DNA from 4 places in the Mesorhizobium sp. M0159 genome. Region 1 is predicted to be linked to each of the others. Evidence: predicted binding sites of a transcription regulator. Region 1 holds the regulator's gene; each other region holds the start of a gene.
The links. The regulator LexA, encoded in region 1, represses DNA repair genes until DNA is damaged. The targets are predictions, from matches to a motif close to TGTTCNNNNTGTGTTCNG.

Region 1 (7,245 bases):
GATTGGCGCCCGACGAGCCGGCCAGGCGGACGGTCGAAGTCGAGGCGTTCTGTTCGTGATCGGCGTGCAGGATGAAGATGCGCTCCATCGCGCGGGCCAGCACCGGATTGATCTTGTATTCCTCGCAAGGCACGGCGAAGCACATATGCAGGAAATTGGCTGCGAAATTCAGCTCGTTCTTCGGGTAAATGAATGGCTGGCCGATGTGGTATTTATAGGCCATCGCCGCGATCGTCGGCATCTTGGCGATCAGCCGCATTGACGCGACCATGCGTTGATAGGGGTCCGAGATATCGGTGGAATCGTGATAGAAGGCCGACAGCGCGCCGACCACGCCGCACATCACCGCCATCGGATGCGCATCACGGCGGAAGCCGGTGAAAAAGCGCGACATCTGCTCATGCACCATGGTGTGGCGCGTCACCCGGTAGTCGAAATCGTCCTTCTGCGCCTTGGTCGGGAGTTCACCATAGAGCAAGAGATAGCAGACTTCGAGGAAGTCGCCGTGCTCGGCCAATTGGTCGATCGGGTAGCCGCGGTGCAAAAGAATGCCGGCATCGCCATCGATGAAGGTGATTTCCGATTCGCAGCTCGCCGTCGACGTAAAACCGGGATCGTAGGTAAAGACGCCGGCGGTGTTGTAGAGCGAACCGATGTCGATGACGTCAGGTCCTACCGAACCACTTCGTATCTTGAATTCATGGATTTTGCCGCCGAGTTCCAGTTTGGCCGTCGATGCCTGGGTTTTGCCGCCAAATTCCATTTTTGTCGCAGGTTCGGTCATAGCAAACTCCTTTTTGTTTCCTCAGGCCGGCAAAGGCAAAATATCTGAACCCAACACGTCAAAAACATCGGAATACGCACATTTGCGCCCGCAATTAAATCTGCGCGGCAGATTAGGCCAAGACCCAATGTTGCACTGCGAAACACACCTTTCAATGCCAATCTTCTTGGGCCAGTTTGCTAATCGATTTGATCAGCGATCCGCGCCAGGCTTTCCTCGCGGCCAAGCACGGCCAGCACATCGAAGACACCTGGCGAGGTACTTTTGCCGGTGAGCGCGGCGCGCAAAGGTTGGGCCACGGCGCCGAGTTTATGGCTGGCGGCCTGCGCATAGTCGCGGATCGCGGCTTCGGCTGAGGCGGCAGACCACTCCGAAACCGTGGCTAGTGCCGCATGAGCGCCCCGCAGGATCGCGCGCGCCTCACCGCTGAGCAGCGCCGCCGCCTTCTCGTCGACCGGCAGCGGCCGCTCGACGAAAAGGAATGCAGCCCCTTCAACAAGTTCGACCAGCGTCTTGGCGCGCTCCTTCAGGCCCGGCAAAGCGGCAAGCAGTTGCGCCCTGCGTCTGTCGTCGAGGCGCGCCGCGATTGCCGGGCCGCCTTCAAGATAGGGCAGAGTGGCGATGAAGATGTCGAGCAGCGCCGCGTCGTTCATCCGGCGCATATGCACGCCGTTAAGCGCCTCGAGCTTGGCGAAGTCGAAACGGGCGGCGCCCTTGTTGACGTCGCCAATGTCGAACCATGCAATCATGTCGGCGATCGACATGATCTCATCGTCGCCGTGGCTCCAGCCAAGCCTCGCCAGATAGTTGAGCAGCGCCTCCGGCAGGTAGCCCATGGCGCGATAGGCTTCGACGCCAAGCGCACCGTGCCGCTTCGACAGCTTGGCGCCGTCGGCACCGTGGATCAGCGGGATATGCGACATCGACGGCACCTCCCAGCCCATGGCCTGATAGATTACGGTCTGGCGTGCGGCGTTGGTCAAATGATCGTCGCCGCGGATGATGTGGGTGATGCCCATGTCGTGATCGTCGACGACGACGGCATGCATGTAGGTGGGATTGCCGTCCGAGCGCAGAATAATGAAATCGTCGAGATCCTTGTTGGGAAAGCGCACGTCGCCCTGGACGCGGTCATGCACCACCGTCTCGCCGTCTGTCGGCGCCTTGATGCGGATCGCCCCCTTGGCGCCGGGCGGCGCCTCCGACGGGTCGCGGTCGCGCCAGCGTCCATCATAGCGGGGAGGCAGCCCCTTGGCCCGTGCGCTCTCGCGCATTGCCTCTAGCTCGGCAGGCGTCGCATAACAATAATAGGCCTTGCCCATACGAACGAGTTCCTCGGCCACCTCGCGATGGCGCGGCGCACGCTCGAACTGCGACACCGGCTCGCCGTCCCATGTCAGGCCAAGCCAGGAAAGCCCGTCGAGAATGGCCGCGCTTGCCGCATCGGTGGAGCGCTCGCGGTCGGTGTCCTCGATGCGCAGCAGCATCGTGCCGCCTGTGTGCTTGGCATACAGCCAGTTGAACAGCGCCGTGCGCGCGCCGCCAATGTGCAGATAGCCGGTGGGCGAGGGGGCAAAACGGGTGACGACCTTATCGGGCATGGAACTCTCAGGCGGGCGAAGGAAGTGGGTTTGCGGACTTTCGCGCGTTGCGCGTTCATGTAGCATAGGAGGTCGAGGGCGCAAGGGGCAGACCCGATGGCTGTGCGAGGCCGTGGTGCGGGCGAGGGCGAGGACGTTGGCAGCGGCGTCAGCGAACGCTTGCTGTTTGCCGCACCCCCGCCTGTCCTGCCGGCACCGGCATTGCTACCCGCTCCGCGCTTCGATGCTCCGTCGCTGCCGGCCAGCGACCCAGCAACGGTTCTCGTGCCCGCGGGCGAGCCCATCGTACGCCTGCCTAGGCGTTTCCGCCTCCCGTCACCGTCCCGTATCCGCAACAGCGTAACCTCGGCAGCCGGCCTGGAACTCGACCGCGGCATCGCCTTCCTGCTGGTGCCGGTGTTCCTCGCATGCGGGGTGGTCGTATATTTCGGGCTGTCGGTGGAGCCGGCCTTTCCACAGCCGATCGCAATCGCGCTCCTCGCGGCCCTTTGTGCCGTCGTCTCGCGGTCATGGCCCAGGACGCGCCTGTGCTTCATGGTGGCGCTGCTCTGCGCGCTTGGCGTACTTGCCGCCAAGTTCGAGACATGGCGTGTCGGAACGCATATGCTCGGCTCCGAAATCTCGACGCGGCTGACGGGTCGCGTCGTATCGTACGAGCCCATGGCGAGCGGCCGCATCAGGCTGACAATCGATGTGATCTCAACGGCCAGGCCGACACTGCGCTACATGCCGGAACGGGTCCGCGTTTCGGCGATGAAGATACCGGCTGAGCTGACCGCCGGTTCCGAGATCACCGGCTATGTGCGGCTGCTGCCGCCGACCGGCCCGGTGCGGCCCGACAGCTATGATTTCTCCTTCGACAGCTATTTCGCCGGTATCGGCGGCAGCGGCTTTTTTCTCGGCAATCCGAAAGTCGTGTCGTCGGGCAGCATGCCGCTTGCCGCGCAGCTTTCTTCCGCGATCGAAGACGCGCGCGAATCGATCGCCGACCATATCCGCAGCCGCATCGGCGGTGCCGAGGGCGAGATTGCTGCTGCGCTGATCGTCGGCGTGCGCGCCGGCATTCCCGAGGAGATCAACGAAGCGATGCGGCGCACCGGCATCTACCACATCATCTCCATCTCGGGGCTGCATATGGCGTTGGTCGCCGGCACCATCATGGCGCTGCTGCGGGGTGCCTTTGCGCTGTTTCCCGATTTCTCATCGCGACGGCCGGTCAAGAAATATGCCGCGGCCGCCGCGCTTTTTTCGATTGCGGCCTACCTCGTCTTTTCCGGCATTGTCGTTGCGGCCGAACGCAGCTTCATCATGCTGGCGGTGATGCTTATCGCCGTGCTGTTCGACCGGGCCGCGCTCACCATGCGCAACCTGGCGATCTCGGCCATCGCGGTCATCCTGGTGTCGCCGCACGAGGTGGTCGGTCCGAGTTTCCAGATGTCCTTCGCCGCGACGGCGGCCCTTGTCGGCGCCTATGCAGGCTGGTCCGATTACCGCGCCGGCAGGGCCACCACGCCGCCACCGCGGCGGTCGCCGCTACGCTTTGCCACTCGAAAGGTCCTGTTGGGCATGTGCGGTCTGGCGATGACCTCGATCATTGCAGGGAGCGCCACGGCGCTTTTCGCCATATGGCATTTCCAGCGCGTGGCGCCGCTCAGCCTGTTCGCCAATCTGGCCATCATGCCCATCGTCTCACTGGTCGTCATGCCCTTCGCCGTTCTCAGCGCGCTGGCGATGCCGTTCGGTGCGGATGGCCCTTTCCTCTATGTCATGGGCAAGGGGCTGACGGCGATGATCGCCCTGTCCGGGTGGATCTCGGAGCGCTCGCCGATCGATGCGGTCGGGCTGATTTCGCTGAGATCCGTCCTTCTGGTGACGATCGCCCTCGTCATTGCCAGCATGGCGACGACCTGGTTGCGGCTGGCGGCACTTCCTTTTGCGCTCGCCGGCTTGCTGACGACAACGCAGACACGCATACCCGACGTATTGGTCTCGGAGGACGCGCGGCTGGTCGCGCTGCCGATCGGCAGCGGTGAACTCGCGGTCAACCGGGCACGCCCGAATGAGTTCACCATCGACAACTGGAAACGCGCGCTCACATCAGAGGCCATCGTCGCGCCGGAAACGCCTGGAAAGAACGACCCGCAATTCGACATTGCCGATCCGGCCGACCTACCGCCGGGCATGCCGTTCATTTGCACGGACGGCCTCTGCCTTGCCATGCATCCATCCGGCGCGATCATCGCGCAAGCCAAGGACCGCGATACTGCGCGGCCAGCCTGCGCCTTTGCCAGCTTGATCGTCATCGACGACGCCACCGCCCATAACCCCTGCTACTACGACCGGCTGGTCCTCGTCGTCACCAAACGGCAACTGGCGCGCGCGGGAAGTGCCGCCGTCTATTTCGATCCACAAGCGGCAACACGCGCCGAGATCCGCTTCGCCGTCGAAAAATCATACCGGCCCTGGCACGTGCAGCGGAAATTTTCACGCGCGGCACGGGGCCTGCCGCCATACCGCAGGGCCGACAACCCCAAAGCCGGCGCCAAGGGCGGAGCTCAGTAGCGGCGGATCAGTCCGACGAGCTTGCCCTGCACCTTGACCCTGTCTGGTCCGAAGATGCGCGTCTCGTAGGCCGGATTGGCGGCTTCCAGGGCGATCGAGGCGCCCTTGCGGCGGAACCGCTTCAGCGTCGCTTCCTCCTCGTCGACCAGTGCCACCACGATCTCACCGGGGCTCGCCGTATCGGCATTGCGGATGATCACCGTGTCGCCGTCGAAAATGCCAGCCTCGATCATCGAATCGCCTTTGACCTCGAGCGCATAATGCTCGCCGCCCATGATCATATCCGGCGGCACCGAAATCGAATGCGTCTGGTGCTGGATGGCATCGATCGGCACACCGGCCGCGATGCGGCCCATTACCGGGATCGAAACGGCGGCGACGACATCGTCGTCATTGCCGGCTGCAGGGACACGCGACGATGTCGGCTTGCCCTGCCGAGGGGCGCCTTGCCCAAGGCTGCCCTGGATGACACTCGGCGAGAACTTGCGTGCCGCATTGAGGCCGGGGGCGATCGAGTCAGGCAGGCGTAGCACCTCCAGCGCACGGGCCCGGTTGGGCAAACGGCGAATGAAGCCGCGCTCCTCCAGCGCCGTAATCAGCCGGTGGATTCCGGATTTGGAAGCCAGATCGAGCGCTTCCTTCATCTCGTCGAATGAAGGCGGGATACCGCTTTCCTTCAACCTTTCGTGGATGAACATAAGCAGTTCGTGTTGTTTGCGTGTCAGCATAGCGACCCCCAACAGAATCAGAAAAACAAACCCAGAACAAACACTATCTGTTCCAGTTGTGTTCCGCAACTGTTTAAAGTTTAATGAATGCGTTAAGGCTCGGGAAACAAACGACGTCCCCTACCGGCGTACCGCATTTTCACCGCCGCGAGCCTCATCGCCTTGATTCTGCTTTCGTTTGCGCCCTTCTGGCCTCCTAGAAGGCGGCACTGGCATCGGCCGTCGGTCGGCAAAAGGCACGGAATTGAACCCGTATCGACTGTGCGGTTTGGTCAATGCACCGTGAACGAAACGAATTCAAAACGCCAACCTCGGGTTAAGTCCCGGTTTCCACCGCCTGGTCAGGCTGCTTCTCGCCGGTGGAGCCTTGCTGCGCGCAACCAGGTAATGGAAGAACAGTCGATGCGTGTCCGGCGTTGCGTTGGATCTTGGGGGAGCAGACAAATCATGACAGGAATTCCCGATCTCGTGGCCATAAAGGCGATGGATGCCGCGGATCCGTTGCGCGCGATGCGCGACCGCTTTGTGTTGCCGCAAGGAGTGATCTATCTCGACGGCAATTCGCTAGGAGCTGCTTCACGTGCCGCTTTCGATGAACTGCACAAGGCCGCGACCGAAGAATGGTCGCATGATCTCATCCGCGCATGGAACACGGCCGGCTGGTTCAACATGCCGCTTGAACTTGGCGACCAGCTCGGGCGCCTGATCGGTGCCGCGGCCGGCCAGACGGTGGTCTGCGACACGACATCGGTCAACATCTACAAGCTGCTGCACGCCGCCATGGCCATGCGACCGGAGCGGCAGGTCATCGTCGCCGAGGGCGATAGTTTTCCGACGGACCTCTACATGGCCGAGGGTGTGGTTTCGACGCGAAAAGATACGCTGCTGCGCCTCTCGGGGGTCGACGCGCCGACCATCGAAGAGCTGATCGACGAACGCACCGCCGTGGTGCTGGTCAACCACGTCAACTATAAGTCGGGCGAACTGCGCGACATGCCGGCGCTGACGCGCAGGGCTCAGGAAGCCGGGGCGATGATCGTCTGGGATCTCTGCCACACCGCCGGCGCGATGCCAGTCGAACTCGACAAGGCAAACGCCGATTTTGCCGTTGGCTGCACCTACAAATATCTGAATGGCGGCCCGGGCGCGCCTGCCTTCATCTATGCGGCTGAGCGGCATCTTTCCGACATCCAGCAGCCGCTCACCGGCTGGTGGGGCCATGCACGGCCCTTCGCCTTCGAGCCAGGCTATGCGGCCGGCACCGGCATCCGCCGGTTTCTGTGCGGCACGCAGCCGGTCCTGTCGATGCGCACGCTGAAGGGCGCGCTCGACATCTGGAACGATGTCGACATGACGGCGGTGCGCAAGAAGAGCATCGCACTGGCGGATCTGTTCATCGAGCTTGTCGAGGCAAAGTGCGGCACTTACGGGCTCACGCTCGAAAGCACGCGCGATGGGGAAAAACGCGGCAGCCAGATTTCATTCATGCATGAGCATGGCTACCAGGTCATGCGCGCGCTGATCGAACGTGGCGTGATCGGCGATTTTCGCGCGCCATCGACCATGCGCT
Region 2 (7,245 bases), on a different contig from region 1:
GCCGACCAGCACATGGGCGCGGTCGCGCGCCTTGCGCAGCAGGAATTTTGTGCGCCGGCTGATCACCTCCTCACGGAAGGCGACGAACGCCTTCAGCATGTCGGTCAGAGTCAGCAATTCCGGCTTGCCGCCGTTCAGTGCCACCATGTTGGCGCCGAAGGATGTCTGCAGCGGGGTGAAGCGGTAAAGCTGGTTGAGAATGACATCGGCGACCGCGTCGCGCTTCAGTTCGATGACGACGCGGTAGCCCTGCCGGTCGCTCTCGTCGCGAATGTCGGAAATGCCCTCGATGCGCTTGTCGCGCACCAGCTCGGCCATCTTCTCGATCATCGACGCCTTGTTCACCTGATAGGGAACCTCGGTGATGACGATCGATTCCCGATCGTTGCCGCGCGCCTCGACGTTGACGCGGCCGCGCATGACGATGGAGCCGCGGCCGGTCGAATAGGCGCTGTAGATACCGGAACGGCCAAGCACGATGCCGCCGGTCGGGAAATCCGGTCCCGGAATGATCTCCATCAGCGCCGGAAGGTCGATCGCCGGATTATCGATGAGGGCAATGGCGCCGTTGCAGACCTCGCCCAGATTGTGCGGCGGGATGTTGGTGGCCATGCCGACGGCGATACCGCCGGAGCCGTTGACCAACAGGTTCGGGAAGCGCGCCGGCAGGACTTTCGGTTCGCTGCCGGACGCATCGTAAGTGTCCTGGAAATCGACTGTGTCCTTGTCGATGTCTTCCAGCAACTCATGCGCGACCTTGGTCAGCCGCGATTCCGTGTAGCGCATCGCCGCCGGCGGATCGCCGTCGATCGAGCCGAAATTGCCCTGCCCGTCGATCAGCGGCACGCGCAGCGACCAATCCTGCGCCATGCGCACCAAAGCGTCGTAGATCGAGGCGTCGCCATGCGGATGGTATTTACCCATCACGTCGGCGACCGGGCGTGCCGATTTCACATATTTGCGGTTCCAGTGATAGCCGCTCTCATAGGCGGCGTAGAGGATGCGGCGATGCACCGGCTTGAGGCCATCGCGCACGTCCGGCAGCGCGCGGCTGACGATCACGCTCATGGCGTAATCGAGATAGGAGCGCTGCATCTCCTCGATGATGGATATCGGCTCGATGCCGGTGGGGCCGCCGTCGGCGCCGCGCGGTGTCTTTTGGTCGGTCAAATCGGATCACAATCTAATCAGGAATCACTTGGTGCTTATATAGGAAGCCAGCCTGAAACTCCAACAATCGCGGCAGTTTTCCAGTGTGGTTTTTAGCGGCAAATTCAAAAGGATAAACCAATTGCGACGATATGGCCGTGGCACCCTTTCACGGGCGTCGCCGGCGGGCGCGATAAGTACCCGGCGCCTCGCCCATCAGCCGCCGGAAACGACGATTGAAGGTTGATAGATCGTTGAATCCCGCCGAAAAGGCAATCGCCGAAATCGTCTGATCCGACGTCCGGAGCCGCACGGCTGCCCTGTGCAGCCGCGCTCTCAGCAGGAATTGGTAGGGCGTCATACCGGCGACGTGCCGGAAGGTGCGCAGGAAATGGTAAGGGCTGGTGGCGGTCTCGTCGGCGAGTTCGGCAAGCGAGATCGGCCGGTCGGCATCGACTTCGATGCGCCGCACCGCTTCGGCAACACGCTTCTGGTCACGGCGGCTCGGCGTCCGTCCCCGATCCGTGGCGCTGCAAGCCGCTGTCACCGCGGCACCGGCAATGCGCAGGGCGAGTTCCTCGAACGCGCCGGTGTCGGCCATCTCGCGCGCCGCCTCCGCTTCGGCAAGCAGCGGCACCAGCGCCGGCAAGGGCGGCAGGCGCGGCGTGCCGAAATCGAGCGTCTTCGTGCCCGGCACGTCGGCGACGATCCGCTCCATATAGGCCGGTCCGAAATGGAAGGAGAGGCAGCGGTCGCCGGCGCCATGCTCGTGACCGCATTCATAGCATGTGCCGGGATTGCCGAGCAGGAGCGCGCCCGGCGCCAGCATCGCCGTGCCCTCGCGCGCACGATAGCGGAAGGTGCCGTTGGTTACGGCGGCAACGCAGAAATCCCGATGCTCCTCCTCGAATGGCCTGTCGGCGGCGCTGGCGGTGCAGATGACATCCGACACCTGCCAGCCTCGGCCCGACGCCAGCCTGTGCGCGCTCGTCGTCATCGCCGAAACATAGCAACTTTTCCCAAGCGCAGAACCCCTGTGAGCCTCTATGCTTGCCGGTCTCCTGACAAGATGAGAGCGAAGCCATGTCCAATTCCTTTGCCAAGGCCCTGCACAGCGGTGGGCCCGTACCGGCCCTTGCCGAGAAACTGAATCTTTATGGCCGCTTCATCGGCGCCTGGACGTTCGACGCCACGCGCCATCTCGAGGACGGTCAGGTGCTGACCGGGCGCGGCGAAGTGCATTTCGGCTGGGTGCTCGAAGGCCGCGCGATCCAGGACGTATGGATCCTGCCTGCCCGTGACGCCGGCCCCTCGCCCTCGCTCGGCAAATGGACCTTCTATGGCACGACGTTGCGCGTCTACGATCCCGGCGTTGACGCCTGGCACATCTTCTGGAGCGATCCGCGCAATCAGTACTACAGCCGCCAGCTCGGCCGTGCCGAGGGCGACACCATCATCCAGCAAGGCGCAGACGGCACCGGATCTGCTGTGCGCTGGAGCTTTTCGCGCATCACCGAAAATTCGTTCCGCTGGCTGGGCGAACGCTCACAGGACGACGGCGCCACCTGGCGTCTCGAAGTCGAGTTTCTGGCGCGCCGGGCCGTCAGCCCCTGATCCGCACGGTTTCCACTGGCTCCGCTTTGCTCTACCAATCCCGTTATCCGGCTTTGCCGGCGGGGAGGGTCAGCATGCCGAGCTTCGACAGCCTGTTCAACGCCTTCGTCACCATACTGGTGACGATCGATCCGCCCGGCCTGGCGCCGCTCTTCCTCGCCGTGACCCGCGGCATGAACCGCGAGGAGCGCAACCAGGTCTCCGTGCGCGCCTCGGTCATCGCCTTCCTGGTAATGGCGTTGTTCGCAATCGCCGGCGCGTCGATCCTGTCAGTCTTCGGCATCACTCTGCCGGCCTTCCGCGTCGCCGGCGGCTTTCTGCTGTTCTTCATCGCCTTCGAAATGGTGTTCGAGCGCCGGCAGGACCGCAAGGAGAAGATCGGCGACGTCGCCATCACCAGGGACATGATCCACAACATCGCCGCCTTTCCGCTGGCGATCCCGCTTATTGCCGGTCCCGGCGCGATTTCGGCGACCGTCCTGCTCTCAAGCTCGTTTCAGGGTTTGGGGGCGCAGACAGCCCTTGTCGGCATCATCGCCATCTGCCTCGTCATCACCTACCTGGTGTTCGTGCTGTCAGAGCGCATCGACCGTATCCTCGGCCAAACCGGCCGTTCGATCCTGACAAGGCTGCTCGGCGTCATCCTGGCGGCGCTCGCCGTACAGTTCGTCGCCGACGGCATCAAGGCGCTGATGGCGACGTAGGGACAACCCTACTTCGCTGTCGTTTCAATGACTTCGAAGTCGTGGGTAATCTCGGCAGTCTTGGCCATCATTGCCGAGGCCGAGCAGTATTTGTCGATCGAAAGCCCGATCGCCCGCTTCACCTTGTCGTGTGATAGCGCCCGGCCCTTGACGACAAAATGCATGTGAATGCGGGTGAACACCCTGGGATCGGCTTCTGCACGGTCGGCATCGAGTTCGACCACGCAATCTTCGACCGCCTCGCGCCCCTTTTCGAGGATATGGACCACGTCATAGGCCGAGCAGCCGCCAGTGCCGATCAGCACCAGTTCCATTGGGCTCGGCCCCGGCGTCTTGCCCTCCGGCCCGAACGCAGTGCCTAGCACCAGCTTGTGCCCACTGGCGGACTCGCCAACGAAAGTGCGCTCCTCGACCCATTTGACCCTTGCCTTCACCTGATACGTCCTTTCACCGCTCAAACGCACAACGTCCCGAAAATCCAAGACAGATTTTCGGGACGCCATTTCGTGGCCAAGGTGCCGGCGCTTTTCGTCGCAAGGGCAGTCCGCCCCGAGAAATCAGAACGGGATTTCGTCGTCCAGCTCGCGCGACGAACCACCGCCGCCGCCCTTGTTGGCGCCACCGCGATTGAAACTTTCGCCCGGGCCGGACTGGCCGAAATCGGAACCGCGGCTCGCACCACCACCGGCATAGTTGCCGACCTGGCCGCCGCCCTCGCCCCGCGCATCGAGCATCTGCAGCTCGCCGCGGAATTTCTGCAACACGACTTCGGTCGTATAGCGGTCATTGCCGGTCTGGTCCTGCCATTTGCGCGTCTGCAGCTGGCCCTCGACATAGACCTTCATGCCCTTCTTCAGATACTGCTCGGCCACCTTGGCGATCTGGTCGTTGAAGATCACGACATTGTGCCACTCGGTCTTTTCCTTGCGCTCTCCGGATGTCTTGTCGCGCCAGCTTTCCGACGTCGCGATGCGGATGTTGACGACCGGGTCACCCGAATTCAAGCGGCGGATTTCAGGGTCCGCCCCGAGGTTGCCCACCAGAATGACCTTGTTGACGCTACCCGCCATGATACTTCTCCGCGCTCATCCGAAACCGAATTTTTGTCGCCGCACCTTACAGGCTATGGACAATCCCTGCCTGTCGTCGCTGCCTTTTCCCACAAGGTTTTTGTTCTCTTTTCGTTCTATAGGAGAGGCCCTGCACTGTCAATAGTTGTCAGTAAGAAGTAGTGTCTTGGCGTCGAATTTCCACAGACCATGGGATCGAGGCGAACGCATGAAGATGGTTGCGCACGACGATCAGCCGCAAGAAGAATGGCGGACGGGAGTAAAGACCCGCATGCATGTCTCGGCCTGCAACGGCGCAACTCAACTTTGCATATTCGAACAATGGGTCGAACCCGCGGTTGGCGCCCCGACACATTGGCACCCGGTCGAGGAAGTGCTTACCGTCATCGCTGGCAGGGCCGAGATGTGGATCGACGAAGAGCATCTCGTCTTGACTGCCGGACAGTCGCTTGTTGTTGCCGCGCACAGGCAACATGGCTTCCGAAACGTCGGCTCCGAATTGCTTCATATTCATGCTGTGCTCGCGTCACCAGTTTTCGAGGCGACGTTCAACGGATCCCCCGACATGGTGAGACGCTGGCCTCCAGCGAGTTTGTAAAACCTCGCCTGTCTTAAAAAACACCGCCTGTCTTAAAAAACACGGCTTGCCAAACCGATAAGTATTGACTTATGCTTTCGGCATGATCGAAGCAGACATTTTTCGGGCACTAGCGGATCCAACGCGTCGCGCCGTCTATGAGCGGCTCGCCGACGGCGAGATGACGGTGTCGGAACTGCGCACTGGCATACCGGTATCGCAGCCGGCGGTATCGCAACATCTCGCAGTGCTGCGCGGCGCCGGCCTCGTGGTCGAGCGCCGGGCCGGTCGCAATGCCTATTACCGCGTCGATCCGAAGGGGCTTGCGCCACTGCTCGGCTGGATCGAACGCTACCGTGCGTTCTGGCCAGAGCGCATCGAAAGACTCAAGACGGTTTTGAAGGACATGGACCAATGACCAGCCGAGGCACAGAACGCGCCGAAATGGCCGCAGACAAGATCGAGTTCGAGTGCGAGCTGCCCGAACCGCCGGAAAAGGTGTGGCGGGCGCTGACGGTGCCGGACCTGCTCGCGGCCTGGATGATGCCGAACGACATCAAGCCCGAAATCGGCAACCGCTTTGCCTTTAAAGCGCCGAATGCGCCGATCGAGTGCGAAATCCTCGACGCGGATCCCGGACGGCTGCTGCGCTATTCCTGGCGGGAGCGGCCGGCGCCCGGCGATACGCAGGTGCCGCCCGGCAGCCCCCTGGACAGCGCAATGAACGACAGCCCAGTGGACAGCATCGTCACCTTTACGCTCGACCGCACCGTTTCCGGCGGCACGCATCTGCGCATCGTCCATGATGGTTTTGCTCGGGCAGCAGTGCCGGAGATCGCGATGGCAGGCGCCGGTTGCCGGCTTTCGTTTGAAGCGCGCACTCCCAGACACAAGCAGATCGCCGCAAACACGCCGCGCCTCTTCCTGCGCGCGGCCTGAACGACAACAGTCAACGGAGAGAACCGATGAGCGGCCTTGCCAATCTGGTGCCAATGGTGATCGAGCAGTCGAGCCGCGGCGAACGCGCCTTCGACATTTTTTCGCGGCTGCTGCGCGAGCGCATCGTCTTCATCAACGGGGCGATCGACGACGGCACCTCGGCGCTGGTCTGCGCCCAGCTTCTGTCGTTGGAATCCGACAATCCCGACAAGGAGGTCTCGCTCTACATCAACTCGCCGGGTGGCGTGGTGACCAGCGGTTTCGCGATCTACGATACGATGCAGTATATCAGCTGCCCGGTCTCCACGGTTTGTATGGGCTTCGCCGCCTCGATGGCCTCGTTCCTTTTGATGGCCGGCACACCGGGGCGGCGGATCGCGCTACCCAACACCAGCATCGTGCTGCATCAGCCTCTCGGCGGTTTCCAGGGCCAAGCCTCCGATATCCAGCGCCATGCCGAGGGCATCCTTCGCACCAAGCGGCGCATGACCGATCTTTACGCCCGCCATTGCGGCCGCACCTACGAAGAAGTGGAACGCACGCTCGACCGCGACTTTTTCATGACCGCGCAGGAGGCCAAGGATTGGGGCCTCGTCGACCATGTTTTCGACACTCGCAAGCAGGCCGCATGAACGAGCCGGGCCGGCGGACGGAACTGACGCGATTGAGCGCCCGCAATTTCAGCGACATCGGTCTGGTCTTGCCGCTATCGCGGCACTATAGTCCGGCGATGACCGCCAGCCGCTCGTCCAGCCTGTTATGCCTTGCTATCGCTACCGTAGCCGGCACGAACATGCTGGTGGGTATGGCACTTGCCCAAGATAATTCGATGTCTTCGCAAAAGGGCGCCCTGCCCGGTGTGACCAGCGATTATCGCATCGCCGAGCCAGCGCCGCGGCCTGAGCCTGACGATATGGCTCCAGGCAGCGGCAACGGCACCTTCAAGATTGGCGATACCGACGTTCGGATTTCCGGTAGCATCACCATCGATGTCGCTACCGGCGGGATCAGGCCCTCCAGCCGCTAAGCTCGCCTGGTGTGAACCACAAATATTGCGCTTCAAACGAACAGCCCCGCCATTGCGTTTGCAACTGACGGGGCTTCTTGGATCTGAAATCCAAATTGCCGGGAGTGTACTGCCGGCATTTTATTTCGGATGCTTCGCGGCATTCAGCCGACGATCCGACTAGCA
Region 3 (7,245 bases), on a different contig from region 1:
AGATCGTCAGCGCGCTGGCCTCGGACCAGCCGGAAGTCGCAGCCTTGGTGCTGGCGCGCTCGCCGCTGCTCACCGATGCCGACCTGATCGATCGGGTTGCCGGCGGCCAGAAAGCGACGCAGAAGGTGATCGCCGACCGGCCGCGTGTCTCGATGTCGGTTGCGGCGGCGATCGCCGAGATCGGTGAGCCGGAGGCTTGCACCACGCTGCTCGCCAACAGCGGCGCCGACATCGCATCCGTCAGCTTTCGCCGCATGGCCGAGCGGCACGGCCATCTGCCTCTGGTGCGCGAGGCGCTGATCGCCGACACCCGGCTGCCCGCCGACTGCCGGCATATGCTGCTGGTCAAGCTCGGGGAGATGCTCAAGGGGTCGCCGCTGGTGCTGGCGCTGATGGGCGCCGCCAGGGCCGAGCGCGTCACGCGCGATGCTTGCATCAAGGCTTCGCTGACGCTGATCGAAGGCACGCGGACAGAGGAACATACCGCACTTGTCGAACATCTGCGCCTGCGCGGCGACCTGACCGCAAGCTTCGTCGTCCGCACCATTGCGCACGGCAAGGTCGACTTCTTTGGTTCGGCGCTGGTCGCGCTCAGCCAACAGTCCGAACAACGGGTGAGAGCACTGCTGGCCGGCGGGCATGACATAGCGTTGCAGGCACTGTTCCGCAGCGCCGGGCTTGCCGCCGCCACCCACGCCATCATCCTGCGCGCGCTGAAGGTCTGGCGCGAGGTCGCCAATGGCAAACGCCTCGCCGGCGTCCAGGAAGTCAGTTGGCTGATGCTGAAGGAATTGGGCGGACAGTCCGCGGAAGGCGATCTCGCCGGGCTGGTCAAATCGATCCATCTCGACGCGCTGCGCGAGAACGCACGCGGGCACGCGCTGGCGATCGCTGCTGCCTAAACCCGGTCTTTCGCGAAAAAGTCCGGAAAATCCTCAATCGCGGCGGCGATGATGCGCAGCGAGGCGGCGGTCTGCAGCATTTCGGCTGCGACGCTGCGCTCCGCGATGCCAGCTGCATACTGCCTGGCGACCGCGACGGTCGCCGTCTGCGGCTCGCCGGGCCGCCTGAACAGCAGTTCGCGTGCCAGCCCGCGCAGGAAATTGGTGATGGAAAGTGCTGTTTCAGGCGGGATCGCGGAACTTTGCTGCGCGTTGCGCAGCCGCAGGATTTCGAGGCCGACGGTAACCGCAGCTATGCCGTCGCCGAGAACCGCGTCGCCTTTCTTGCCGGCGTTCTGCAGCAGTGGCATCAACTGGTTGATCCGGTCGTAGGCAAGGCTTTCGAAGGCCGATCGCCGCGGCAGGCGGTCGTGCAGGCAAAGGCGTGCAAGATCTTCGCGCATTGTTTGCAGGATGCGGTTGACTGTAACCCAGGGGTCGGCGGGCAGCACGACGGCGAAGACGCCGATCGCCAGAAGAATGCCGACAAGGACCGCTGCCGAATTGGCGAGGAACGGCTCCGGATCGTAGGTCATGACCTGATGTGGGCTGAGGAAGGCGAGGAAATTGATCGCAAAGGCCGTTGCCACGCCGACATAGCGCGGATTGGCCATGCCCAGTGCCGCTGGCACCAGGATCGGGACGACGAAAACCGCGAACCAGCCAAAGCCCGGCAGCGCTGGAAGTGCTATCTGCCCGACCACAAACGCGAACGGCAGGGCGAGCAACGTGCCCTCGAAGAAGTTCCATGCCGACCGGATCGGATCGGCGCGCGCGGCGAACAGGCTGGAGACAACGGCGACCAGAATGACCGTGCCCGTCGCGTCCGACCATTTCGTCGCCAGCCAGAAGCCGGCGACCAGGAGCGTGGCGATAGCTGCGCGCACGGCATTGCGCGATGCCGCACGGTAATCGCGGTGCACCACCAGCGCCGGCTGCCGCCGTTCGCGACTGGCACGAGACGGGGGAGAGCGGAGTGCATCCAGGCCGCGCAGCACTTGCTGCATTGCCTCGGCGAAGTCGGCGGCAATGGTTAGGCGGGTGACAGTGCCAGCCCAGTCAATGTCTTGCCCGGCCGCGATGTCAGGCATCTGTCGCGCCTTGCCGGCGATTGCGTCGAGCCGCACCACCCAGGGCGCCATATCGTCCAGCGCGCCCGGCTTGGCTACCAGTTCGCCGACAACAGCCTGCAACTCGGCGCGAACGGGGATGAGGGCTGCATTCTTCGGCGCGGCGTGGGCATGCAGCGCACGCGCCGCTGACAGGGCCGACAGAAGCTGGCCGATGGTACGCCGGACCGGATAGGCGCGGGTGGCGAGGCTCGGCCCCTCCAGCCTTGCGTAGGTGCGCATCTCGCCGAGCGTTTGGACGTCGCCGATCAGCTTGCGGTGCAGCCCGGCAAGCTTTTCCGCATCGCCGCCGGAAAAAGCGCCGTCCGCATAGGCCGCCAGGTCGAGAATGCTGCGTTTCAGTCTTGAGATGATGGCGTCGGCGGCCAGTTTCGGCAGGATCAGCCGGCTGGTCAGCGCAGCGCAGACGATACCAAGCACGATTTCCGCGCAGCGCGCCACGGCGAGATCGATGACGAGGTGCGGCTGGCCGAAAGCCGGCAGGCCGATGATCATCGCGGTGTAGCCGGCAAGCGCCGCGCCATAGGCTTCCGGATTGCGTAGCAGCGACGAGACCAGCGAGCAGATGCCGATCCAGACGGCAAGAACTGCAACCAGCAACCACGGGTTGGCATCGAAAACAGTGGTAATGCCGATCGCCGCCAGCGCGCCGGCAAGCGTGCCGAGGAGACGATAAAACCCCTTCGCCAGCACCATGCCGGCGACCGGCTGTGCGACGATGAACACCGTCATCATCGCCCATTGCGGGTGGTCGAGCTTCAGCGCATAGGCGGCCAAAATCGCGATGAGGCCGGCCGAAACGGTGCGCAGGGCAAAGATCCAGTCCGAGCGCGTCGGCCGCGTCAGGCCAGCGATCCGCGTGCCGATATCGTCCTTCAGCCGCGCCCAGGTCAAGTGCTCGTCTCCAGCTCAGAAGGCCAAGCTAGCGGCGGGAGCTCAGATATCCAGCACTTCCGTCTCGGCGAATTCCGCGCGTTCCTGGATGAACCGGAAACGGGCCTCGGGCTTGGTCCCCATCAATGCGTCGACCGCATCCTTGGTCGCCGCCTCGGCATCGATAACGTCGACCCTGAGCAGCGTGCGCTTTTTCGGGTCCATGGTGGTTTCCTTGAGCTGGGCGGCCATCATTTCGCCCAGCCCCTTGAAGCGGCCGATTTCGACCTTGCCGCGCCCGGTGAATTCGGTGCGCAGGAGTTCGTCCTTGTGCGCGTCGTTGCGGGCATAGGCGACCTTGCCGCCTTGCCGAATCGAATAAAGCGGCGGCACCGCCAGATAGAGATGGCCGCCGCGGACCAGGCTTGGCATCTCCTGGTAGAAAAAGGTGATCAGCAGCGAGGCGATATGGGCGCCGTCGACGTCGGCATCGGTCATGATGATGACCCGGTCGTAACGCAGGTCCTCGTCGCGATATCTCGAGCGCGTGCCGCAGCCAAGCGCCTGGATGAGGTCGGATATCTGCTGGTTGGCGGCAAGCTTGTCGCTGCCGGCGCTGGCGACGTTGAGGATCTTGCCGCGCAGGGGCAGCACCGCCTGGCTGGCGCGGTCGCGCGCCTGCTTTGCCGAACCGCCGGCCGAATCGCCCTCGACGATGAACAGCTCGGCACCGGCGGCGGCATTCTGCGTGCAGTCGGCGAGCTTGCCGGGCAGGCGCAGCTTGCGCACCGCGCTCTTGCGCGACACTTCCTTTTCCTGGCGGCGGCGCACCCGCTCGTCGGCGCGCGCGATCACCCATTCGAGCAGTTTCGAAGCTTCCTGCGGATTGTCGGCCAGCCAGTGGTCGAACGGGTCGCGGATGGCGCTTTCGACGATGCGGATCGCCTCGATCGTCGCCAGCCTGTCCTTGGTCTGGCCGACGAATTCCGGTTCGCGGATGAACACCGACAGCATGCCCGCCGCCGAGATCATCACATCCTCGGAAGTGACGATCGAGGCGCGCTTGTTGCCGACCAGGTCGGCGTAGGCGCGCAAGCCGCGCGTCAGCACGTTGCGGAACCCGGCCTCATGCGTGCCGCCCTCCGCGGTCGGGATGGTATTGCAATAGGAATTGATAAAACCGTCGCCGCCGAACCAGGTCACCGCCCATTCGAGCGAACCGTGGCCGCCCTGCTTCTCGCTCTTGCCGGCAAACATTTCACGGGTCACCTGGAATTCGTCGCCGAGCGAGGCTTTCAGATAATCCTTGAGGCCGCCCGGAAAATGGAATTCTGCCTTGGCCGGCGTCGTGTCCTTTTCCTTGATCAGCGACGGATCGCAGGTCCAGCGGATTTCGACACCGCCGAACAGATAGGCCTTTGACCGCGCCATGCGGTAGAGCCGCGCCGGCTCGAAAGCAGCACCCTTGCCGAAAATCTGCTCGTCTGGATGGAAGCGGATCTTCGTGCCGCGGCGGTTGTGCACCTCGCCGAGCTGCTCCAGGCCGGTCACCGGAACGCCTCGCGAGAAGCGCTGGCGATACAGCTTGCGCCCAATCGCGACCTCGACCTCGAGATGGTCGGACAGCGCGTTGACCACGGAAACGCCTACACCGTGCAGGCCGCCGGACGTCTCGTAAACCTTGCTGTCGAACTTGCCGCCTGAATGCAGCGTCGTCATGATGAGTTCAAGCGCCGGCTTCTTGAATTTCGGGTGCGGATCGACCGGAATGCCGCGGCCGTTGTCGGTTACGGACAGGTATCCGTCTGCGGAAAGCTCGACATCGATGAAGGTCGCATGGCCGGCGACCGCCTCGTCCATCGAATTGTCGATGACCTCGGCAAACAGATGGTGCATCGCCTTGTCGTCGGTGCCGCCAATGTACATGCCCGGGCGGCGGCGCACCGGCTCCAGCCCCTCCAGCACTTCGATATCGGCGGCACTGTAGCTCTCGCTGGCGTCGCGGGGCGCCGGCCGCTTCGCCGCCTGCACAAGCGGATCGGCCGGTCGCGCGGCGGCGCGAGCCGGCTGCGGCTGCTTGTCCAATTTGGCGAAAAGATCGTTATTGTCGTCCATGCCGATCCTGGATTCCGATGCTGCGAATCACCACCCGATACTGCCACGCTTTTCGCGGGCAGGCGACGGAGGTTCCTGTTACGTTCGAGGATAGAGCCTCTTACTGCAAAACCATTCGACAGCCAAGCGGCGGAAATGGGGTCGAAGCTTGGGGCATCGACGCTTTGTAAACCTTGTCCGAAGGTTACGCCGCAAGGTTGGCTGAAAAACGATATCCGCGAACTGTCGCTGACCTAGAATGCAGTGGAACCCTCAAGAGGCTGTCGCTTAAGCATGTTGGATTACAGTTCGCTTCTGCTCGCGGCGGCGCTGTCGGGCACGTGCCTTAGCATCACCATGTTTGCGATCTGGTTCAGCGCGCCACAGGCACGCTTTGTGCTGACGGTGGCCTGCGGCATTCTCGTGCTCGTCGCACATGTCGTGTTGTTTTGGCATTACGCAAGAGATCCAAGCCCCTGGCTTTGCCAGATCGTGCTTGCGCTTCTCAGCCTCGGTTTCCTGATTATCTGCCTGTCGGCCATGCAATATCTCGGCATAGGCGACTACAGGCGCGCCATCTTGCCGACCTTGGTTGCGATGGCTGTTTGCACAGGCGCGACGTATCTCGGATTTGATGGTGTCGGCTTTATTGTCACCTACGCAACGGTAACGGCGCTGCTCTCGCTCATCGGAGCGATGTTCTGGATTGAGGGTGGTCACGATCGCCGGATATTGCTGGTCGTCTCGTTCCTGAGCGGCGTCTGTGCGCTGTCGTTCGGACTTTGCGGCGCGGTCCTGCTGGTCACGGGCCAATGGGTGCTGGGTGTTGCGCCCGACAATTGGGCCGAGCGGGTGAATTCCGTCGTGGCCGTCGCCTGCATGACCGGGCTCGGCGCATTGACGCTCTCCCTGCACCATTTGCAGGCGCAGATCGAATTGAAGGCCGAGACGATGACCGATCCATTGACCGGGCTGATGAATCGGCGGGCGTTGACGGCACTCTACGGCGAGCGGGTCTTCGGTCCGTTCATGTCCGTTGCCATGTTCGACCTTGACCATTTCAAGAGGACGAACGACGTATTTGGTCACCCGGTCGGCGACCAGGTTCTGTGCCGCTTTGCCGCCGTCATCAGGAAATACGCCCGGACCGGCGTCGACGCCTTCCGGTTGGGCGGCGAGGAATTCGTGCTCGTCATGTCGCGGATGACGGAAGAGAAGGCCTATGACATTGCGAGCAAGATCAGCGTCGCCTTCGGCACGGAAGTCGTGGCCACCCAACTCGGTCCGTTGCGAAGCACAGTCAGCGGCGGCATCGGCTTTGGCGGAACAAACGGCACCGGTCTCGACGATGTGCTGGCCGAAGCCGACGCAGCACTCTATGCGGCAAAGCGCGCCGGGCGAAATCGCGTCGTCGTCCGGGACCGGGCGAGCAAGGCCGACGGGCCGGCCTTGCGTTCTGCCTGATTGAGGTTTCTATCTTCTTGTTAGACCCATGATCTTGTCCGAAAACCGGATTCCACTTTTCGGGATCATGATCTATTCCGCCGCACCCAGATATTCCGACAGCGGCGGGCAGGAGCAGACAAGGTTGCGGTCGCCGGCGACATTGTCGATGCGTGACACCGGCGGCCAGTATTTTGCCGCCGTGTCGGCATCGCCGGCGGGGTAGGCCGCCTCCAGGCGCGAATAGGGATGGGTCCACTGGCCGGCCAACGCCTCGGCGGCGGTGTGCGGCGCATTGACTAGAGGATTGTCGCCCAACGGCCATTCGCCCTTCGCCACCTTGGCTGCCTCGCCGGCTATGGCGATCATCGCCTCGCAGAAGCGATCCAGCTCGCGCTTGGGCTCGGACTCGGTCGGCTCCACCATCAGTGTGCCGGCCACCGGGAACGACATGGTCGGTGCATGGAAACCATAGTCGATCAGCCGCTTGGCGATATCGTCGACGCTGATGCCGGCGCTGTCTTTGAGCACGCGGGTGTCGAGGATGCATTCATGCGCAACGCGTCCGTTGCGCCCTTTGTAAAGCAGGGGGAAATGCTCGCCGAGCCGCGTCGCCACATAGTTGGCGGAGATGATCGCCGTCTCGGTCGCCTGCTTCAGGCCGGAAGCGCCCATCATGCGGATATACATCCAGGTGATCGGCAGGATGGAGGCACTGCCGAACGGTGCCGCCGCCACGGCATGGGCCGAGCCTTCGGTGATGT
Region 4 (7,245 bases), on a different contig from region 1:
CGTGCACGTTGAGACTGGTGGCAAGGCTTGCCGGATCGTTGCCGGCGCGCCTGGCTGCATCCCTGTAGATGTCGAACAGCGGTGCGAACCGCGCCGGCTCGCCACCGATGATCGCCAGTGCCAGCGGCAACCCGAGCACGCCCGCGCGGGCGACGGATTGCGGTGTTCCACCGACGGCGATCCAGATCGGCAATTTGTCCTGCAAGGGCCGCGGATAGACGCCGCGGTCGTTGATCGGCGCGCGCAGACTGCCCGACCAGGTCACCTTGACATGATCGCGGATGGCGAGCAGCAGGTCGAGCTTCTCGGCGAAGAGCTCGTCATAATCTTCGAGATTGTAGCCGAACAGCGGAAAGGACTCGATGAACGAGCCGCGCCCGGCCATGATCTCGGCACGGCCGCCGGACAGAAGATCGAGGGTGGCAAACTGCTGGAAGACGCGCACCGGATCGTCGGACGACAGCACGGTGACAGCGCTGGTCAGCCTTATGCGCTTGGTCCGTTCGGCCGCCGCCGCCAGCGCCACCACCGGAGCCGAGGCAGCATAGTCGGGACGGTGGTGCTCGCCGAGACCAAAGACGTCCAGCCCGACCTGGTCGGCGAGCTCGATCTCCTCGATCAGGTTGCGCAACCGCTCATGCGCACCGATCGCACCGGGACCTGGTTCCGGGCTGACGTCGGCGAAGGTGTAGAGACCGAGTTCCATAGTGTGTCATCTCAGCGTTTTGTCTTGGCGCTACACGTAGCGATCAGTCCGCCGCCCCGCCAGATGCCTGGATGGTGAACAGTGCGGGTGCCTTTCAGCCGAATTCAATCGAAATGGCGTCTCCCGGCTGCAACAGATCAGAATTTCATGGCTGGCATACCGTTTTGGCGCTTGAACTCTCGGTTTTCGCGCGTATGTAAGCCTCGCAAATTGACTTCAGGGAAGTGGACTTGGCTATCTATAGGGAAAAAGACGTTTTCGAGCGGCGCAATGCCGCAAACGAGGCAAAGAAGGCGCTTCTGGAGCGCTTCAAGGCAAAGCCGGCGCCAGATGATCCAGCGGTGCTGGCACGACAGGCCGAGCGCAAGGCGATCCTCGAGGCCCGCGCGATACGCGAGGCCGAAAAGGCCAGGCTGAAGCAGGAAAAGCTGGCGCGCGAAGCGGCCGAAAAGGCCGAGCGCGAGGCAGCTGCCGAAGCGGCACGCATCGCCGCGGAAGAAGCCGCACAGGCCGAAGCGAAGATCCGGGAAGCTGAAGAGAACGAGCGGATCGCCCGTTTTCTTGCCGACGAGGCCGAACGCAAGGCCAAGCGTGACGCACGCTATGCCGCGCGCAAGCAGCGCACCGGCAGGACGCCGCCCGGCTTCTCCGCGCGATAGCGCCTTTCGGCACTGATCAGCCGAATTCAAGAATCAGGGCCGCCTTGCAGGGGCCCTGAACGCGTTCGTCTGTCAGAATCGGCTAAGCCGCGAGCTTCAGTCCCATGATGCCGCAGACGATTAGCGCGATGCAGGCCAGCCTGATCGCGGTCGCTGGCTCGCCGAGCAGCCAGATCCCCAGCAGCGCCGTGCCGACGGTGCCGATGCCGGTCCACACCGCGTAAGCGGTGCCGACCGGCAACGCCTTCAGCGCCAGGCCGAGCAAGGTTAGGCTGACGATCATCGAGGCTACCGTCAGGACGGTCGGCAGCGGCTTCGAGAATCCGTCGGTGTATTTGAGGCCGATCGCCCAGCCGATCTCGAACAGTCCGGCGAACAACAGGAAGATCCACGACATCGGAACGCTCCGTTTCGATGGCTTCCGGCCGATTTCTTGAAAAGCGCAAAAATTGCCTTCGCCGCATCCATAGGGGATGCGCGTGAGCTTAGTGAACAATCATACCGGCCGCGTTTGCGGCCGGTCGAGATAAGCCGAAACGGTAGCTGCGGCCCTACTTGTCCTTCAGCTTCATCGCCTTCACCGGCGGTGCCTTCAGGGCCGGCGCCGGAGCCGGTTTCTTCGCGTCCTTCTTCGGCTTGCGGGCCTCCTTGCCTGCCTTCATCGCACCCTTAGCCATGATTCGTTCCTCCAGTTGATGTCTGGCGAAGTGAAACAAGAGAAAACGCTCGACTGCAAGAGGCCGCTGCCGTGCAGTCGCCCTGGCCGATGGCTGTCAACTGGTTTCTAATTCCCTCGTAAACCGCAGCGGTCCGTGCCATGGTCTTCTTCGCACTGCAGCATCAGCCCTTGCGTTTCGCCGGCTGATGATCAGGCAGGCCGGTCAGGACGACAATGCGGATCCACATCGGTTGCCAGATGAGCTTCGACTTCCCGCAGGAAACACCGCTGATCGCGATGCTAAACGTCCATTATTCGCGCGCATCCGATCTTGAGCGGCCGGACTTCCTGACGTCGAACCCGCCGGTGCCGATCGAAAGCTACCGCGACAGTTTCGGCAATTGGTGCAACCGTTTCGTTGCGCCGGCCGGGCGCTTTGCGTTCGGCACGGACGCGGTGATCCGCGACCCCGGCTCCTTCGAGACGCGCGAGCTGACGGCGTGGCAGCACGAGGTGCGCGATCTGCCGTCGGAGACGCTGCTGTTCCTGCTGCCCAGCCGTTATTGCGAGAGCGACGTGCTGTCGAATGAAGCGTGGCGGCTGTTCGGCAACACCCCGCTCGGCATTCCGCGCGTCCAGGCGGTCTGCGACTTCGTCCATAACCACATCGTCTTCAACTATTTCAATGCACGGCCGACGCGCACCGCCGCCGAGGCCTATCGCGAGCAGAGTGGTGTATGCCGCGACTTTGCTCACCTCGCTGTTGCCTTCTGCCGCGCCCTGAACATTCCGACCCGCTACTGCACCGGCTATATCAGTGATATCGGCCTGCCAAAGCCGTGGTCGGACATGGATTTCGCCGCTTGGATGGAGGTCTATCTCGGCGGCCGCTGGCATGCGTTCGACCCGCGCAATAACGCGCCGCGCATCGGCCGCATCCTGATTGCCTCCGGACGCGATGCCGCCGATGTGCCGCTGACCCACATTTTTGGGCCGGGCGCGCTGGCTGGCTTCAAGGTCTGGACGGACGAGGTCGTCGAATAGCCCCGCGCCGCCCTTTTGAACAACTGACCTTGTGAACAACTGGGCACTTCGGGCGTTGTGGGGACTGTGGAGCGTGGGCGGGCGCTCCGCCAATCTCGGTGCATCAACCAAGGCAGCACACCATGGCGGCGCATGGCGGGTCGAAAAAAGTGATCTATGCGGCGCTCGCCGGAAATCTTGCGATCGCACTGACCAAATTTGCCGCTGCCTTGTTCACGGGCAGCTCGGCAATGCTCTCGGAAGGCGTCCACTCGCTCGTCGATACCGGCAATGGCAGCCTGCTGCTTTACGGCATGCACCGTGCCGCCCGGCCGGCCGACCGCACGCATCCGCTCGGCCATGGCCGCGAGCTGTACTTCTGGAGCTTCATCGTTGCGCTCCTCGTCTTTGCACTGGGTGCCGGCATATCGTTCTACGAAGGCGTGACGCACATCATGGCGCCGGAGCCGATTGCCAACGCCAAGGTGAACTACGCTGTCCTTGGCCTTTCCTTCCTCTTCGAAGGCACCTCTTGGCTGGTGGCGCTGAAGGAGTTCCGCCACCAAAAAGGCAGCCACGGCTGGCTCGAGGCGGTGCAGCTCAGCAAGGATCCGAGTGTCTACACCGTACTCTTCGAGGACAGCGCGGCACTTCTCGGCCTCGTTGTCGCCTTCGCCGGCATATTGGCGGCGGAATTGCTGGACATGCCGAAGCTCGACGGCGCCGCGTCGATCGGCATCGCGCTCATCCTGGGCGGGACCGCGATCTTCCTGGCGCGCGAAAGCAAGAGCCTGCTGCTCGGCGAGCCGGCCTCGCCCGAGGTGCAAACAGAGGTGCTGGCCATCGTCCAGCAGGACCCGGCGGTGCAACGGGCAAATGGCGTGCTGACGCTGCATATGGGTCCGCAGGAGATCGTCGCCGCTTTGAGCATCGAGTTCGAGGATCATTTGTCGGCGCCGGAGATAGAGACCTGTGTCGAGCGCCTCGAGACGCGGCTGAAGGCGGAGATGCCGGAGGTGACGCGGCTCTTCGTCAAGCCGCAGACCACCGGCACCTGGGAACGCCGGAGCAAGACCTTGGCGGCGTCCGGAGGGGAACCGGCCTGAGGAAAATGGCTGCGCCATCGGGCAGTCCCGGTTATGATTGCGGGCAAAAGCTCCAGGAGGAACGAAGATGAAAATCGACGGCGCGTGTCATTGTGGCGCTATCACTTACGAGGCCGAAGTCGATCCGGAAAAGACCACCATTTGTCACTGCATCGATTGTCAGAAGCTAACCGGAACGGCCTTTCGCGTCACCGTGCCGGCGTCCGAGGACAATTACAGGATCACCAAGGGCACGCCGAAGATCTACATCAAGACCGGTTCGAGCGGCGCCAAGCGCGCCCAGGCATTTTGCGGTGAGTGCGGCTCGCATCTCTACGCCACGTCGGCGGGCGAGGGACCGAAGGTTTACGGTATCAGGGTCGGCACGGCACGGCAGCGCGAGCAACTGGTGCCGAGAAAGCAGATCTGGCACCGCTCGGCGCTGCATTGGCTGCCGGAATTCGAAGGCACAACCATCATCGAGGAGCAGTAGCGCCAGACCCGGGCGAAGCCTCCGGTTCCGGCGTAGCTCTCAATCGTCGCCTTCGACGACCCTTAGCCTCAACTGCCCGGTTTTCGAATCGGCGACGCGCGGGCTGATTTCCGCTTTTGCTCCGCTGCCATTCGAACCAGCGGTGTCCTCCGCCGGCTGCACGCCAAACTCCAGCGCCTCGATCTTTTGTCCGCGCCTGGTCACCTTCGATGTCGAGACAAGGATGTCCTCGATATCCTTGGCCGATTGACCGAAATGCGTCTGCAATTTGCGCACCCGCTCGTCGAGCCGGGAGACGTCTTCCATCAGCCGGATAACCTCGCCCTGGATCAGGTGTGCCTGCTCGCGCATGCGGGCATCCTTGAGGATCGCCTGGATGACCTGGATCGACAGCATCAAAAGCGATGGCGAGACGATGACGATCCGCGATCGATGCGCCTTCTGGACAACGGCCTCGAAATTCTCGTGGATTTCGGCGAACACCGATTCTGAGGGCACGAACATGAAGGCGGTGTCCTGCGTCTCGCCCTGGATCAGGTATTTTTCGGAAATATCCCGGACATGCACCTCGATGTCGCGGCGGAAAGCCTGTGCGGCGGACTTCTGCAGGTCGGCGCCTTCGGCGGCACGGATGGCATTCCACGCCTCGAGCGGAAACTTTGCGTCGATGGCAAGCGACGGTGCGCCGTTCGGCATCTTCACCAGGCAGTCGGGCCGGCTGCCATTCGACAAGGTCGCCTGGAATTCATAGGCGCCGTGCGGCAATCCGTCGGCGACGATGGCTTCCATGCGCGACTGGCCGAAGGCGCCGCGCGTCTGCTTGTTGGAAAGGATCGCCTGCAATTGCACGACCTGGCCGGCCAGCGACTGGATGTTGCCTTGCGCGATATCGATGACCGCCAGCCGTTCCTGCAGCTTGGCGAGGCTCTCATGCGTCGATCTCGTCTGCTCGGTCATGGTCTGGCCCAGGCGGCCGGTCATGGCATCGAGACGCTGGCCGATCGACTGTGTCAGTTCCGCCTGGCGCGCCCCGAACACTTCGGCGATGGCGCCCATGCGGCCCTGCATTTCCGCCTGGCTTGCCAAGATACCAGCCATCCGCCCCTCGGCGTCGCGGGCGTGGTCGGCGGCTTCGGCGGCCGCCACTGCACGCGCCTTGGCCGATCGCCAGAGCGCAACGACGAGCGCCACGAACAGGCCGAGGAACAGCATTGCGCCGAAACCCAGGGCTTGGCCGAGCGTGATCGTGGTGGCGCCGAGGCGGGCGACAGGTTCGGACAGGATGGTGGCCAGATCGTTCATGTCGACAGCATAGATGATTCGGTCTGCCGGCACAGATCAAAACGTGAACGACCCGAAGGCGCCCCGGTTGACGCTTTTCCTGCGAGGTCTTAGGTGAGACGCCATGTCGATCAAGCCGCTTATCATCCTCCCCGATCCCGTCCTGCGCCAGGTTTCAAAACCGGTCGAGCGTGTCGACGGCGATCTGCGCAAACTGGCCGGCGACATGCTGGACACCATGTATGACGCGCCCGGCATCGGCCTCGCAGCGATCCAGGTCGGCGAACCCTTGCGCATGCTGGTGATCGACCTGGCCAAAGAGGACGAGACGCCGGCACCGCACGTCTTAATCAATCCCGAAATCCTCGAAAGCTCCGACCAGCGTTCGGTCTACGAGGAAGGCTGCCTGTCGATCCCGGATTACTATGCCGAGGTCGAGCGTCCGGCGGCGGTGCGGGTGAAGTTTCTCGACCGCGACGGCAAGCTGCAGGAGATCGAGGCCGAGGGGCTGATGGCGACCTGCCTGCAGCATGAAATCGACCACCTCAACGGCGTGCTGTTCATCGATCACATCTCCAAGCTGAAGCGCGACATGGTGGTCAAGAAATTCAAGAAGCTCGCCAGGGACAAGGCGCCGGGCAAGATGGTGGGGTAGGCGTCGACGAAATGCCCCTGCGTGTCATCTTCATGGGTACGCCTGAATTCTCCGTGCCGACGCTGCGGGCGATTGCCGGGGCCGGGCACGGGTTGACGGCCGTCTACACGCAGCCGCCGCGCGCCGGCGGCCGGCGCGGGCTCGAACTGACGCCGTCGCCGGTGCAGCGCGAGGCGGAGCGGCTGGGCATCGAGGTGCGGTCGCCGGTGTCGCTGAAGAGCGAGGCGGAGCAGGAGGCGTTCCGCGCCTTGCGTGCCGACGTCGCCGTGGTCGTCGCCTACGGATTGCTTCTACCCAAACCCATTCTCGAGGCGCCGCGGCTCGGTTGCCTCAACGGTCACGCATCGCTATTGCCGCGCTGGCGCGGCGCTGCCCCTATCCAGCGCGCCATCATGGCCGGCGATACCGAAACGGGCATTATGGTGATGCGGATGGAGGAAGGCCTCGACACCGGGCCGGTGGCAATGGTTGAAAAATGTCCCATTGGACCCGACATGACGGCCGGCGATCTGCACGACCGGCTGATGGTCCTCGGTGCTGCGCTGATCGTGCAAGCGCTCGAACGGCTGGAGCGGAATACGCTGACATTTACCACACAGGCGGAGGTGGGGGTGACCTACGCCAAGAAAATCGATAAATCGGAGACTCGCATAGACTGGCTGCGACCTGCCGGCGACGTGCACAA

Region 2: a site for LexA is predicted at 4,639-4,656, ahead of NKJ32_RS14935 (single-stranded DNA-binding protein). Genes of this name have one in related genera too.
Region 3: a site for LexA is predicted at 5,130-5,147, ahead of parE (DNA topoisomerase IV subunit B). Genes of this name have one in related genera too.
Region 4: a site for LexA is predicted at 5,959-5,976, ahead of NKJ32_RS02660 (DNA recombination protein RmuC). Genes of this name have one in related genera too.

Annotation. Positions count from the first base shown of each region.
Region 1 is NZ_JAMYTF010000029.1:12,253-19,497, forward strand. Features, by position in the region: gene gltA (citrate synthase) at 1-784, opposite strand, end outside; gene gltX (glutamate--tRNA ligase) at 964-2,385, opposite strand; gene NKJ32_RS23895 (ComEC/Rec2 family competence protein) at 2,482-4,947, shown strand; gene lexA (transcriptional repressor LexA) at 4,941-5,675, opposite strand; gene kynU (kynureninase) at 6,123-7,245, shown strand, end outside.
Region 2 is NZ_JAMYTF010000012.1:85,322-92,566, reverse strand. Features, by position in the region: gene gyrA (DNA gyrase subunit A) at 1-1,170, opposite strand, end outside; gene NKJ32_RS14955 (helix-turn-helix transcriptional regulator) at 1,319-2,146, opposite strand; gene NKJ32_RS14950 (hypothetical protein) at 2,233-2,763, shown strand; gene NKJ32_RS14945 (MarC family protein) at 2,838-3,467, shown strand; gene NKJ32_RS14940 (OsmC family protein) at 3,476-3,901, opposite strand; gene NKJ32_RS14935 (single-stranded DNA-binding protein) at 4,025-4,537, opposite strand; gene NKJ32_RS14930 (cupin domain-containing protein) at 4,746-5,135, shown strand; gene NKJ32_RS14925 (ArsR/SmtB family transcription factor) at 5,218-5,532, shown strand; gene NKJ32_RS14920 (SRPBCC family protein) at 5,529-6,053, shown strand; gene NKJ32_RS14915 (ATP-dependent Clp protease proteolytic subunit) at 6,080-6,685, shown strand; gene NKJ32_RS14910 (hypothetical protein) at 6,682-7,080, shown strand.
Region 3 is NZ_JAMYTF010000005.1:11,698-18,942, reverse strand. Features, by position in the region: gene NKJ32_RS06780 (DUF2336 domain-containing protein) at 1-902, shown strand, start outside; gene NKJ32_RS06775 (FUSC family protein) at 899-2,965, opposite strand; gene parE (DNA topoisomerase IV subunit B) at 3,008-5,059, opposite strand; gene NKJ32_RS06765 (GGDEF domain-containing protein) at 5,333-6,502, shown strand; gene gcvP (aminomethyl-transferring glycine dehydrogenase) at 6,575-7,245, opposite strand, start outside.
Region 4 is NZ_JAMYTF010000002.1:147,852-155,096, forward strand. Features, by position in the region: gene NKJ32_RS02625 (LLM class flavin-dependent oxidoreductase) at 1-706, opposite strand, end outside; gene NKJ32_RS02630 (DUF6481 family protein) at 937-1,365, shown strand; gene sugE (quaternary ammonium compound efflux SMR transporter SugE) at 1,448-1,762, opposite strand; gene NKJ32_RS02640 (hypothetical protein) at 1,917-2,042, opposite strand; gene NKJ32_RS02645 (transglutaminase-like domain-containing protein) at 2,258-3,067, shown strand; gene NKJ32_RS02650 (cation diffusion facilitator family transporter) at 3,190-4,152, shown strand; gene NKJ32_RS02655 (GFA family protein) at 4,220-4,624, shown strand; gene NKJ32_RS02660 (DNA recombination protein RmuC) at 4,664-5,926, opposite strand; gene def (peptide deformylase) at 6,030-6,560, shown strand; gene fmt (methionyl-tRNA formyltransferase) at 6,578-7,245, shown strand, end outside.